Regions from separate parts of the Algihabitans albus genome, predicted to be linked through region 3. Evidence: riboswitches for the same ligand, from Rfam matches in the RefSeq annotation. Region 3 holds a riboswitch; each other region holds the start of a gene.

The links. Region 3 has a riboswitch for thiamine pyrophosphate ahead of thiO (glycine oxidase ThiO). Riboswitches for the same ligand answer to the same signal wherever they lie in the genome.
Region 1: it holds a riboswitch for thiamine pyrophosphate, as region 3 does, so the genes downstream of both, DBZ32_RS01765 (ABC transporter ATP-binding protein) here and thiO (glycine oxidase ThiO) in region 3, are expected to answer to the same signal.
Region 2: it holds a riboswitch for thiamine pyrophosphate, as region 3 does, so the genes downstream of both, DBZ32_RS13025 (ABC transporter substrate-binding protein) here and thiO (glycine oxidase ThiO) in region 3, are expected to answer to the same signal.

The regions. Positions count from the first base shown of each region.
Region 1 covers NZ_QXNY01000002.1:61,941-65,208, reverse strand. Annotated here, with positions in the region: gene DBZ32_RS01775 (DUF192 domain-containing protein) at 1-303, opposite strand, end outside; gene DBZ32_RS01770 (acetoin utilization protein AcuC) at 388-1,650, opposite strand; TPP riboswitch at 1,660-1,781, shown strand; gene DBZ32_RS01765 (ABC transporter ATP-binding protein) at 1,778-2,542, shown strand; gene DBZ32_RS01760 (ABC transporter permease) at 2,539-3,268, shown strand, end outside.
Region 2 covers NZ_QXNY01000004.1:613,996-617,263, forward strand. Annotated here, with positions in the region: gene DBZ32_RS13020 (methyl-accepting chemotaxis protein) at 1-364, shown strand, start outside; gene DBZ32_RS13025 (ABC transporter substrate-binding protein) at 383-1,321, opposite strand; TPP riboswitch at 1,386-1,518, opposite strand; gene DBZ32_RS13030 (acetyl-CoA carboxylase carboxyltransferase subunit alpha) at 1,636-2,592, shown strand; gene DBZ32_RS13035 (Rrf2 family transcriptional regulator) at 2,618-3,070, opposite strand.
Region 3 covers NZ_QXNY01000002.1:465,861-469,128, forward strand. Annotated here, with positions in the region: gene DBZ32_RS03785 (P-II family nitrogen regulator) at 1-55, shown strand, start outside; gene glnA (type I glutamate--ammonia ligase) at 255-1,664, shown strand; TPP riboswitch at 1,815-1,916, shown strand; gene thiO (glycine oxidase ThiO) at 1,998-2,993, shown strand; gene thiS (sulfur carrier protein ThiS) at 2,977-3,174, shown strand; gene DBZ32_RS03805 (thiazole synthase) at 3,178-3,268, shown strand, end outside.

The DNA of each region.
Region 1 (3,268 bases), 400 kb from region 3:
CAGGATCGTCCAGTCCGGCCCGATCCAGATCATGTCAAGCGGGATGTAGGTATCCTTCATCCAGAAGCTGGACACCCTCGGCCGCCGATGCACGAAGAGCATGCCGGCATCGGCCGCCAACTCCTCGCGAAACATCAGTCCCTGCGCCTGTTCGTCCGGCGTCCGGGCCAGCTCGACCCGAAAGTCGTGCTGGCTGCCGTCGGCCGTGGCGATGGTCAGCGGCACGACCGGCAGGTCCGAGGCCGCCGCCGAGACCAATGGCGGAGCCTGGAAGAGAAAGACGAACAGCAGAAAGCGGACCATGAGCGACGCTGTAGCCCGCGGAAGCGGCCCAGGCAAGGACTTCGGGGACAAGAGCTTCACTCCGTCTGTCGAGAGATTTGCCGGTCAGGGTGCGAGCACGGCGGCGGCGGCGGCTCGGATTTCCGGCCGGATCGGCCCCGATCTCGGAGCGTCGGCCAGTGTCGTGAACCAGGCCTCGGGCGGAGAGCGGCCCAGGCGGTGGCGCCACTGCAGGCCGCGCAGCAGCGATTCGGCCGCCGGCGGCAGGCGTTCCGGAATCTCCCGCCCGTTCAAGATGCCCCAGAGACCGGCCCAGGCGCGCCCCACCGACCAGGGATTGTAGCCGCCGCCGCCCAGCGCCAGCAGGCGCGGTGCCAGAGGTTTGATCGCCTCGGCGATCCGCCAGAGCGCGCCGTTCGAAAGCGAGAGTTTGCTCAGCGGATCTTCCTCCAGCGCATCGGCGCCGCATTGCAGGACGATCGCTTCGGGTTCGAAAGCCTCGATGAGCGGCAGGATCGCCGCTTCCAGCAGGAAGAGCGCTTCGCTGTCGTTGGCGCCTGGCGGCAGCGGCAGATTGCGCGCCAGACCCCCGGCGCGATCCGCCAGGCTGCCCGGCCCCCCGGTCTCGCCGCGGGACAGGGGCCAGCGCCCCTCCTCGTGCAAGGACAGCGTGAAGACCCTCGGGTCGTCGTGAAAGGCGTCCTGAACGCCGTCGCCGTGATGCGCGTCGATATCGAGATAGAAGACGCGGGTCAGTCCGCCGTCCAGCAATCTCAGAATTCCGAGCACCGGGTCGTTGAAGTAGCAGAAGCCGCTGGCGCGGTCCGGCCGCCCGTGATGGGTCCCGCCCGCCGGCGAGTGGACCAGACCGCCTTCCGCCAACAAGAGGTCGGCGGCCAGGATGGAACCGCCGCAGGCCGTGGCGGGACGCCGGAAGACTTCGGGAAAGATCGGGTTGCCGGCCAACCCGAGTTGGAAACGCCGCTTGACCTCGGCTTCGAGGCGCTGGTCCCGCTCCGCCCGCTGCACGGCGGCGATGTAGTCGGGATGGTGAAAGCGGGCCAACTCGGCCGCCGTTGCCTGCGGGGAGACCAGATACTGCCGGTCCGGCAGCCACCCGAGCACGCGGCAGAGGTCGATACAGGTGGAGACGCGCGGGATCGCCAGCGGATGAGCCCGGCCATAGGTCGAGCGGCGGTAGATTTCATGCCCGATCATGCGCGGCGCCGCCGCGGGTCTGGCGGGCGCGGGCGCTGCGGCTGAGGGAGACGGACGGTCGAGCGTTTCCGGCATTGCAATGAGGGTATGGTGGCCCCCGCCAAGTCTGTCCAGTGCGGCAAGCTGGCATCCGGCGGCAAGCCGCGCCATAGTGCCGTCTCTTTTCACCGGGGGAGCCGTTCGACGGCTGAGAGGTCCCGCAACCAGGAGCGCATCCTGGGGGACGACCCCAAGAACCTGATCCGGTTCGCACCGGCGTAGGGAGGTGGGCTGCCGCATGTACGCCTCGCCGCTAGGCTCCCCGAAGCAGACCGCACCCACCGTGACGGTCGAGGCCGCCAGCCTGGTCTATGACGGCCTGCCGCTGTTCGACGACCTGCATCTGACCCTTCCGGCCGGCGAGATCACCGCCCTGCTCGGCCCCTCCGGCGTCGGCAAGTCGAGCCTGCTGCGGCTGATCGCCGACCTGGAAGCCGCCGCCGAAGGCCGGGTGCACGACGGCAGCGGCCAGCCGCTGACCGGCCGTGTCGCCTACATGGCTCAGCAGGACCTGTTGCTGCCGTGGCTCGATCTGACCGGCAATGTCCTGCTGGGCGACCGCCTGCGCGGCACCGCCCCGGATTTCGCCCGTGCCGAAGCGCTGTTGGCGGAGGTCGGTCTCGGCGACCGTCGGCACGACAAGCCGGCGGCCCTCTCGGGCGGCATGCGTCAGCGCGTGGCGCTCGCCCGCACGCTCTTCGAAAATCGGCCGGTGGTTCTGATGGACGAGCCCTTCGGGGCGCTCGACGCCATCACCCGCCTCGACCTTCAATCCCTGGCCGCCGAGAAGCTGGCGGGCCGCACGGTTCTGCTGGTGACGCACGATCCGCTGGAGGCCCTGCGGCTGGCCCAGGGCCTTCTGATCATGGCGGGACGTCCCGCGCGCCTGGAAAGGCCAAGCCGCCCCGAAGGCCCGACCCCGCGCGAGGCGAGCGATCCGGCGGTGCTGCGCGGACAGGCCGACCTGCTTGCCCGGCTCGGCCGTGCCCGGACCCCGGTATGACGCTGCTGCGTCCCTTGCTGGTTTTTCTCGCCGTGCTGGTCGTCTGGCACCTGGGCGTCACGTTGAGCGGGGTTCCGCATTTCCTGCTGCCGGGTCCCCTGCGTGTCGGCGACGTGCTTCTCGAGCGCTGGCGGGAGCTGCTGGCGAATGCCTGGGTGACCGGGTTGGAGATCGTCTTCGGGCTGCTGCTCGGCACCCTGCTCGGATGCCTCTCGGCGCTCTCGCTGGCTCTGCTGCCGCCGCTGCGGCGCTGGCTTCTGCCGCTGCTGGTGGTCAGCCAGGCGATCCCGGTCTTCGCCATAGCCCCGCTCCTGGTGCTCTGGTTCGGCTACGGCCTCGGCCCCAAGATCGCGATGGCCACCTTGATCATCTACTTCCCGGTGACCGCCGCCTTCTACGACGGTCTCCGCCGGACGGATCCCGGCTGGCTGGACCTGGCTCAGACGATGGGGGGAAGCCGCCTTTCGATTCTGCTGCGCGTGCGCCTGCCGGCGGCGCTTCCAGCCCTGACGTCGGGCCTGCGGGTCGCGGCCGCCACGGCCCCGATCGGGGCGGTGGTCGGCGAATGGGTCGGCGCGGGCGCGGGCCTCGGCCGCATGATGCTGGACGCAAACGGCCGGATGCAGACCGATGTGATGTTCGCAGCTCTCTTCGTGCTGGCGCTGCTGGCTCTGGCGCTCTACGCGCTGATCGATCACGGATGCCGCGCCGCCGTGCCCTGGGCCC
Region 2 (3,268 bases), on a different contig from region 3:
GACGGCCAAGGCCACCGAGGAGATTGGCCAACAGATCAGCTCCATGCAGGGCATCTCCGTCGAAGCGGCCCAGGCCATGGAGACGATTCGGACGACCAACTCTTCGATGCAACAGATCTCGGCGACTATCGCGGCGGCGGTCGAGGAGCAGTCGGCCGCCACTCAGGAGATCGCCCGCAACGCTCAGCAGGCGGCCGGGGGCACTCAGGAGACGGCACGCAATATCTCCAGCGTGTCCACTGCGGCTCAGACCAACCTCGAGACCGCGCAGCAGTTGCTCGGGCTGTCGGGCGATCTCTCGAACCAGTCCAACGAGTTGGGCGCCGAAGTCGAGCAGTTCCTGGCGGAGATCCGCGCCGGCTAAAGCGGCCTGATCTCAGGTCTACTCCAACTCCACCGCGTAGCTCTCCAAGGCCGGGGCCTCCTCGATCACGCCCTGATCGATCAGGAACTGCGCGAAGCGGCGATAGCGCCCTTCGTCCAGGGCCGCGGGCCGCAGAGCGAAGCGCGGCAGGGTGTCCCACCAGGCACGTCGATTCAACTCGTCGTCCAGCCCCGGTTTGTAGGCCTTGAAGATCTCCCAGGAGTCTTCGGGATGGTTGATGGTGTAGATCGTGCCGCGTTCGAGGGCACGTATGAAGGCCGGCAGGCGGGGGTCCTCCAGACGGTTCGCGTTGGCGATCACCACCAGCTCGTCGTAGGCCGGAATCCCATGCTCCTCGGGATAAAAGGCGCGGCCTTCCGAACCCTCGATTTCCAACTGGTTGAGCTCGAAGTTGCGGTAGGCGCCGATCACCGCATCCACCTGACCCGACAGCAGCGAGGCGCTGAGGGCGAAGTTGACGTTGATCAGCTCGACGTCCTCCAGGCTCAAGCCGGCCGGCGCCAGCATGCCGCTCAACATGGCCTCGGCAAAGCCGCCGACGGAGTAGCCGATTTTGCGGCCTTCCAGGTCGGCCAGGGTTTCGACGGGACCCTCGGCCAGCACCACCAGTGTGTTCAAGGGGGTGGCCACCAAGGTCGCGATGCGCGCCACCGGCAGGCCCTGAGCCGCCTGCATGTGGAGCTGGGGCTGATAGGAGATGGCGATCGGGACCTGCCCCGCGGCAACCAGTTTCGGGGGATCGTTGGGGTCGGCCGGTTCCAGGAACTCGACCTCCAGCCCTTCTTCGGCGAAGTAGCCGCGATCAAGGGCCACGATCAGCGGCGCGTGGTCCGGATTGACGAACCAGTCCAACAGAACCGTCAGCGTCTCGGCCCTGGCAGGCGAAGCCGCCGTCAGCAGCGAGATGGCAAGGCAAAAGGCAAAGCGGAACATCATCTGGCATCTCCTCCCGGCCGAACGGAAGGAAGGGTGCCGACCCTCTGCCCGGAGCGCTTCCGAGGCGATGCCGACCGTCCTTTCCCTGCGCCGGCATGATCCGGATCAGGTTCGAAGGGTCACCGCCTTGCCGGACGGTATCTCAGCCCCCGGGCCGGCCGCGACCGCGACCGGCAGGGACACCCCTAGGAACGTCGGAATCAGAATAACCGTCCCGCGCCGTCTTGCAATGCTTCGTGAAAGAGGCTTGGCGGATAAGTGTCATGGAGTTTTGCATCTGTGCGATTGCGAAGCCCTGTGCTATCCCCCGCGCCATGCGTGATTATCTGGATTTCGAGAAGCCGGTCGCCGAGCTGGAAGGCAAGATCGAAGAGCTCAAGCACCTTTCCGACGCCGGCGACCTGAACATTGCCGAGGAGGTGGGGCGCCTCCAGGCGAAGGCCGACCGCCTGCTGCGGAGCACCTATGCCAAGCTGTCCGCTTGGCAGAAGACTCAGGTGGCTCGCCATCCGCAGCGGCCTCAAGCCAGCGACTACATCGCCCAGTTGGTCGACGACTTCGTCCCCTTGGCGGGCGACCGCCTCTATGGGGAAGACGCAGCGATTCTGAGCGGTCTCGGCCGCTTGCGCGGTTACGCCTGCGTGATCCTGGGGCAGGAGAAGGGCAAGGACCTTCAAAGCCGTCAGGTCCGCAACTTCGGGATGGCTCGTCCCGAGGGTTATCGCAAGGCGCAGCGCTTGATGGGGCTCGCCCAGCGCTTTCGTCTGCCCGTGGTGACCTTCGTCGATACGCCCGGCGCCTATCCCGGCATCGGCGCCGAGGAGCGGGGTCAGGCCGAGGCCATCGCCAAGTCGATGCAGGTTTCGCTCGGCCTGCAGGTGCCAGTGGTCGCCGTGGTGATCGGCGAAGGCGGGTCCGGCGGTGCCGTGGCCTTGGCCACCGCCGACCGGGTGCTGATGCTGGAGCACTCGGTCTACTCCGTGATCTCGCCGGAGGGCTGTGCGTCGATTCTCTGGCGCTCCTCGGATCAGGCCAAGGAAGCGGCCGAAGCCTTGCGGCTGACGGCCCAGGACCTCTATCGCCTCGGCGTGACCGATGCTGTGCTCGAGGAGCCGATCGGCGGCGCGCATCGCGACCCTTCCACCATCATCGCGGCGGTCGGCGACGCTCTGTCGTCCGCCTTGGGCAGCCTCAAGGCGGTTGCGCCGGGCGAGTTGCGCCAGCAGCGCCGCGCCAAGTTCCTGGAGATGGGCAAGGTCGGCCTGTCTTGATTCGCCTGTCTTGAGACCGATCCGATCAGGCTTCTTCGGGACTCAAGAGCCCCTTTAGATCGGGGTTCAGCGTGACGAGGTCGTGCAGGGTGACCGCGTCGAGCGTGGCCATGAAGGCCTCCAAGGCCTGCTGCAGGACGCCCCGCAGCCGGCAAGCGGGAAAGATCAGGCAACCGCTCTTTTCGCCGCCCGTTCCACTTTGGAAGCATTCGGCGATGGCGAAGTCAGCTTCCATGCGCCGCACGACCTTGCCGATGACGATCTGTCCGGCCGGTTGCGCCAGTCGAAGGCCGCCCGCCCGGCCTCTTACCGTCTCGACGAATCCTTCGTGCCCGAGCGTGTTTGCGACCTTTGTCAGGTGCGTCTTGGAAATCCCGAAGCGATCGGCGATGTCGGCCGTGGTCGCGCGTGTCTCCTCCGCAACCGCCAGAAAGGTCAGCAGCCTCAGTGCATAGTCCGTTTGGACGTTCAACCGCATCTTCGTCTACCTATTTATGAATGCAATATACATATTATTTCTACCGCAAACAGCTCTTGCCCGACTGTATTGACTGAAACTACCACTTTCTTTCCCCGTTCGGGAAATCACCCGACGTCTGTCTCATAGCCCCTTGTGTGCTGTGACACGGGCGACTTCGCAAGTCTCACGGATCTCGAATTCCCTGTCAGGTGTTTG
Region 3 (3,268 bases):
CGTCGACGAAGCGATCCGGATCCGGACCGGCGAGCGCGGCGTGGAAGCGGTCTGACGCTTCTCCCGGAACCGACCTGGCCAAGGACACGGTTTGACCAAGAAACCGGCCTGGGACAGGCGACTGGCGAGACGTGTTTCCAGAAACAGTCAGGATCCGAACTTCGGGTTGAGGGCGCCCCGGTTCGGATAAACGAAGCAAGAAACCAATGCCCTTCAGGATCCACGAGAGGACAACAAGGAAAGGCTTGAGAGCAATGTCCGACGTCGAGAGTGTTTTGAAGATGATCGAGGAGAACGGCGTTCAGTACGTCGATTTCCGCTTTACCGACCCGCGCGGCAAGTGGCAGCACGTCGCGCAGCACGTCGACACCGTCGACGAGGACATGCTGAACGACGGCATTATGTTCGACGGGTCGTCGATCGCCGGCTGGAAGGCGATCAACGAGTCCGACATGAACCTGAAGCCGGATCTCGGCTCAGCCGTCATGGATCCCTTCACGGCACAGCCGCAGCTCGTTCTGGTTTGCGACGTGACCGACCCCACGACCGGCCAACCCTACAACCGCGACCCGCGTTCGACCGCGCGCAAGGCTCTCGCCTACATGGAGGCAAGCGGCATCGGAGATACCGCCTTCTTCGGGCCCGAGGCAGAGTTCTTCGTGTTCGACGACGTGCGCTTCGGCGTCAACATGAACCACACCTTCTTCCGCTTCGAGAGCGAGGAAGGACCTTACATGTCCGGTGAGGCGCTCGAGGAAGGCAACCTCGGCCACCGCCCGGGCATCAAGGGCGGCTACTTCCCGGTTCCTCCGATCGACAGCGGCACCGACCTACGCGCCGAGATGGTCTCGGTGATGAAGGAGATGGGCCTGGAGGTCGAGAAGCATCACCATGAGGTGGCGCCGTCGCAGCACGAGTTGGGCATCAAGTTCGATACGCTGCTGCGCCAGGCCGATGCCATGCAGATCTACAAGTACGTGGTTCACATGGTGGCCCATACCTATGGCAAGTCGGCGACCTTCATGCCGAAGCCGGTCATGGGCGACAATGGGTCCGGCATGCATTGCCACCAGTCGATCTGGAAGGATGGCAAGCCGCTGTTCGCGGGCGACGGCTATGCGGGCCTGTCGGAAACGGCGCTCTACTACATCGGCGGCATCATCAAGCACGCGCGGGCGATCAACGCCTTCACCAACTCCACGACCAACAGCTACAAGCGCCTGATCCCGGGCTTCGAGGCGCCGGTTCTGCTGGCCTATTCCTCGCGCAACCGCTCTGCCTCCTGCCGCATTCCCTTCGGAGCCGGCGAGAAGGCCAAGCGCGTGGAAGTGCGCTTCCCCGACGCTCTCTCCAATCCCTACCTGGCTTTCTCGGCAATGCTGATGGCCGGGCTGGACGGGATCAAGAACAAGATCCATCCGGGCGACCCGATGGACAAGAACCTCTACGACCTGCCGCCCGAGGAGCTGAAGGACATTCCGACCGTTTGCGGCTCCCTGCGCGAATCGCTCAACGCCTTGGCCAACGACATGGACTTCCTCTGTCAGGGCGACGTCTTCGACAAGGATCAGATCGAAGGCTATCTCGAACTGAAGTGGGAGGAGGTCTACACCTTCGAGCACACACCGCACCCGGTCGAATTCTCGATGTACTACTCGGCCTGATCCGACCAGCGCGCTCGGTTGAGGGCGGGCCGGATTGAAGACTTGGCGCGAAGGCGGACATCCGCTTTCGCGCCGTTTTCGTTCCGGGCAAACCTCTCGGACCGCCACCGCTCGCCCTTGCTCTCATGTCTCGACACGGTTAAGCATAGGTTGAATCCGTTGGGGTGCTCCGCGAGGGGCTGAGAGGCTTCATGCCAACCCATCACACCTGATCCGGGTAATACCGGCGTAGGAAACGGAGCATGAATAGACAGCATCTCCTCACCCTCCGCCGTTCTGCTGTCCTACGGGAGCGGAAAACGACTGCGCGCGGCGCATCCGCGAGGCCCGTACATGACGGGTGACGCGACGGTCATCGGATCCGGCGTAGCCGGGCTTTGCGTCGCCGCCGAACTGGCCAGGCGTGGATTGGCTGTCACCGTCATCGACCGCAGCTCCCGCCCTGGCCCGCATGCCTGCTCCTGGTGGGCGGGTGGTATGCTGGCCCCGTTCTGCGAAGGCGAGACAGCCGAGGAACCCGTCGTCCGGCTTGGGCAGGAGGCGGCCTGCTGGTGGCTGCGCCAGGGCGTAGCGGTGCAGCGCCGCGGATCACTTGTCGTAGCGCTAGGGCGCGACAGGCGTGAACTCGACCGCTTCGCGCGCCGCACGCGCGGCCATCGGACAATCGATCGGTCCGAATTGGCCGCGCTGGAACCGCAGTTGGAAGATCGCTTCGACCGCGCCTTGCATTTTGCCGACGAGGCGCATCTCGATCCGCGCATGGCGCTCGAGCATCTCCGTGCACGTCTGGCGATTGGCGGTGTCACCTTCGTCGAGGCCGAAGGGCGGGCCGGCGAAGAGCCGCAGAGGTTGACCTTCGACTGTCGGGGGCTGTCGGCTCGCGACAGTCTCCCCGACCTGCGCGGGGTAAAGGGCGAAATGGCTTTGCTGCGCGCGCCCGACGTCACCCTGACCCGACCCGTGCGTCTGCTGCATCCGCGCTACCCACTCTACATCGTGCCGCGCGGGGACGGTGTGTTCATGCTGGGTGCGACGCAGATCGAAAGCGGCGAAGGCCGGCGTGCCACCGTCCGCTCCGTGCTGGAACTGTTGAGCGCCGCCTACGCTCTGCATCCGGCCTTCGGGGAGGCCGAACTGATCGAGATCGGCGTCGATGCCCGACCGGCCTTTCCCGACAACCTGCCGCGCCTGCGACGACGGGGTAAGACAATCCATGTCAACGGCTTGTTCCGTCATGGATTCCTGCTCGCGCCGGCGCTAGCGCGAATGGCGGCGGACTTGGTCTGTGATGGCAGGCTTCCGGAGGTGATGGATGAAGATCACGGTTAACGGCGTTGCCGTTGAGATACGGAACGACGCGCTACCGGCGGTGCTGGAGGATCTCGGCTATGCCGACAAGAAGGTTGCGACGGCCGTGAACGAGGATTTCGTGCCGGCTGCCGCGCGTGACCGCGTCACGCTGCAACCTGGTGATCGGCTTGAGATCGTCACGCCGCGCCAGGGGGGCTGAGCCATGCCACGCTTCTACGGCGTCGAGGTTCCTTCGCGTCTGATGCTGGGCACGGCACACTATCCCTCCCCCGCGATCCTTGCCGACGCCTTCC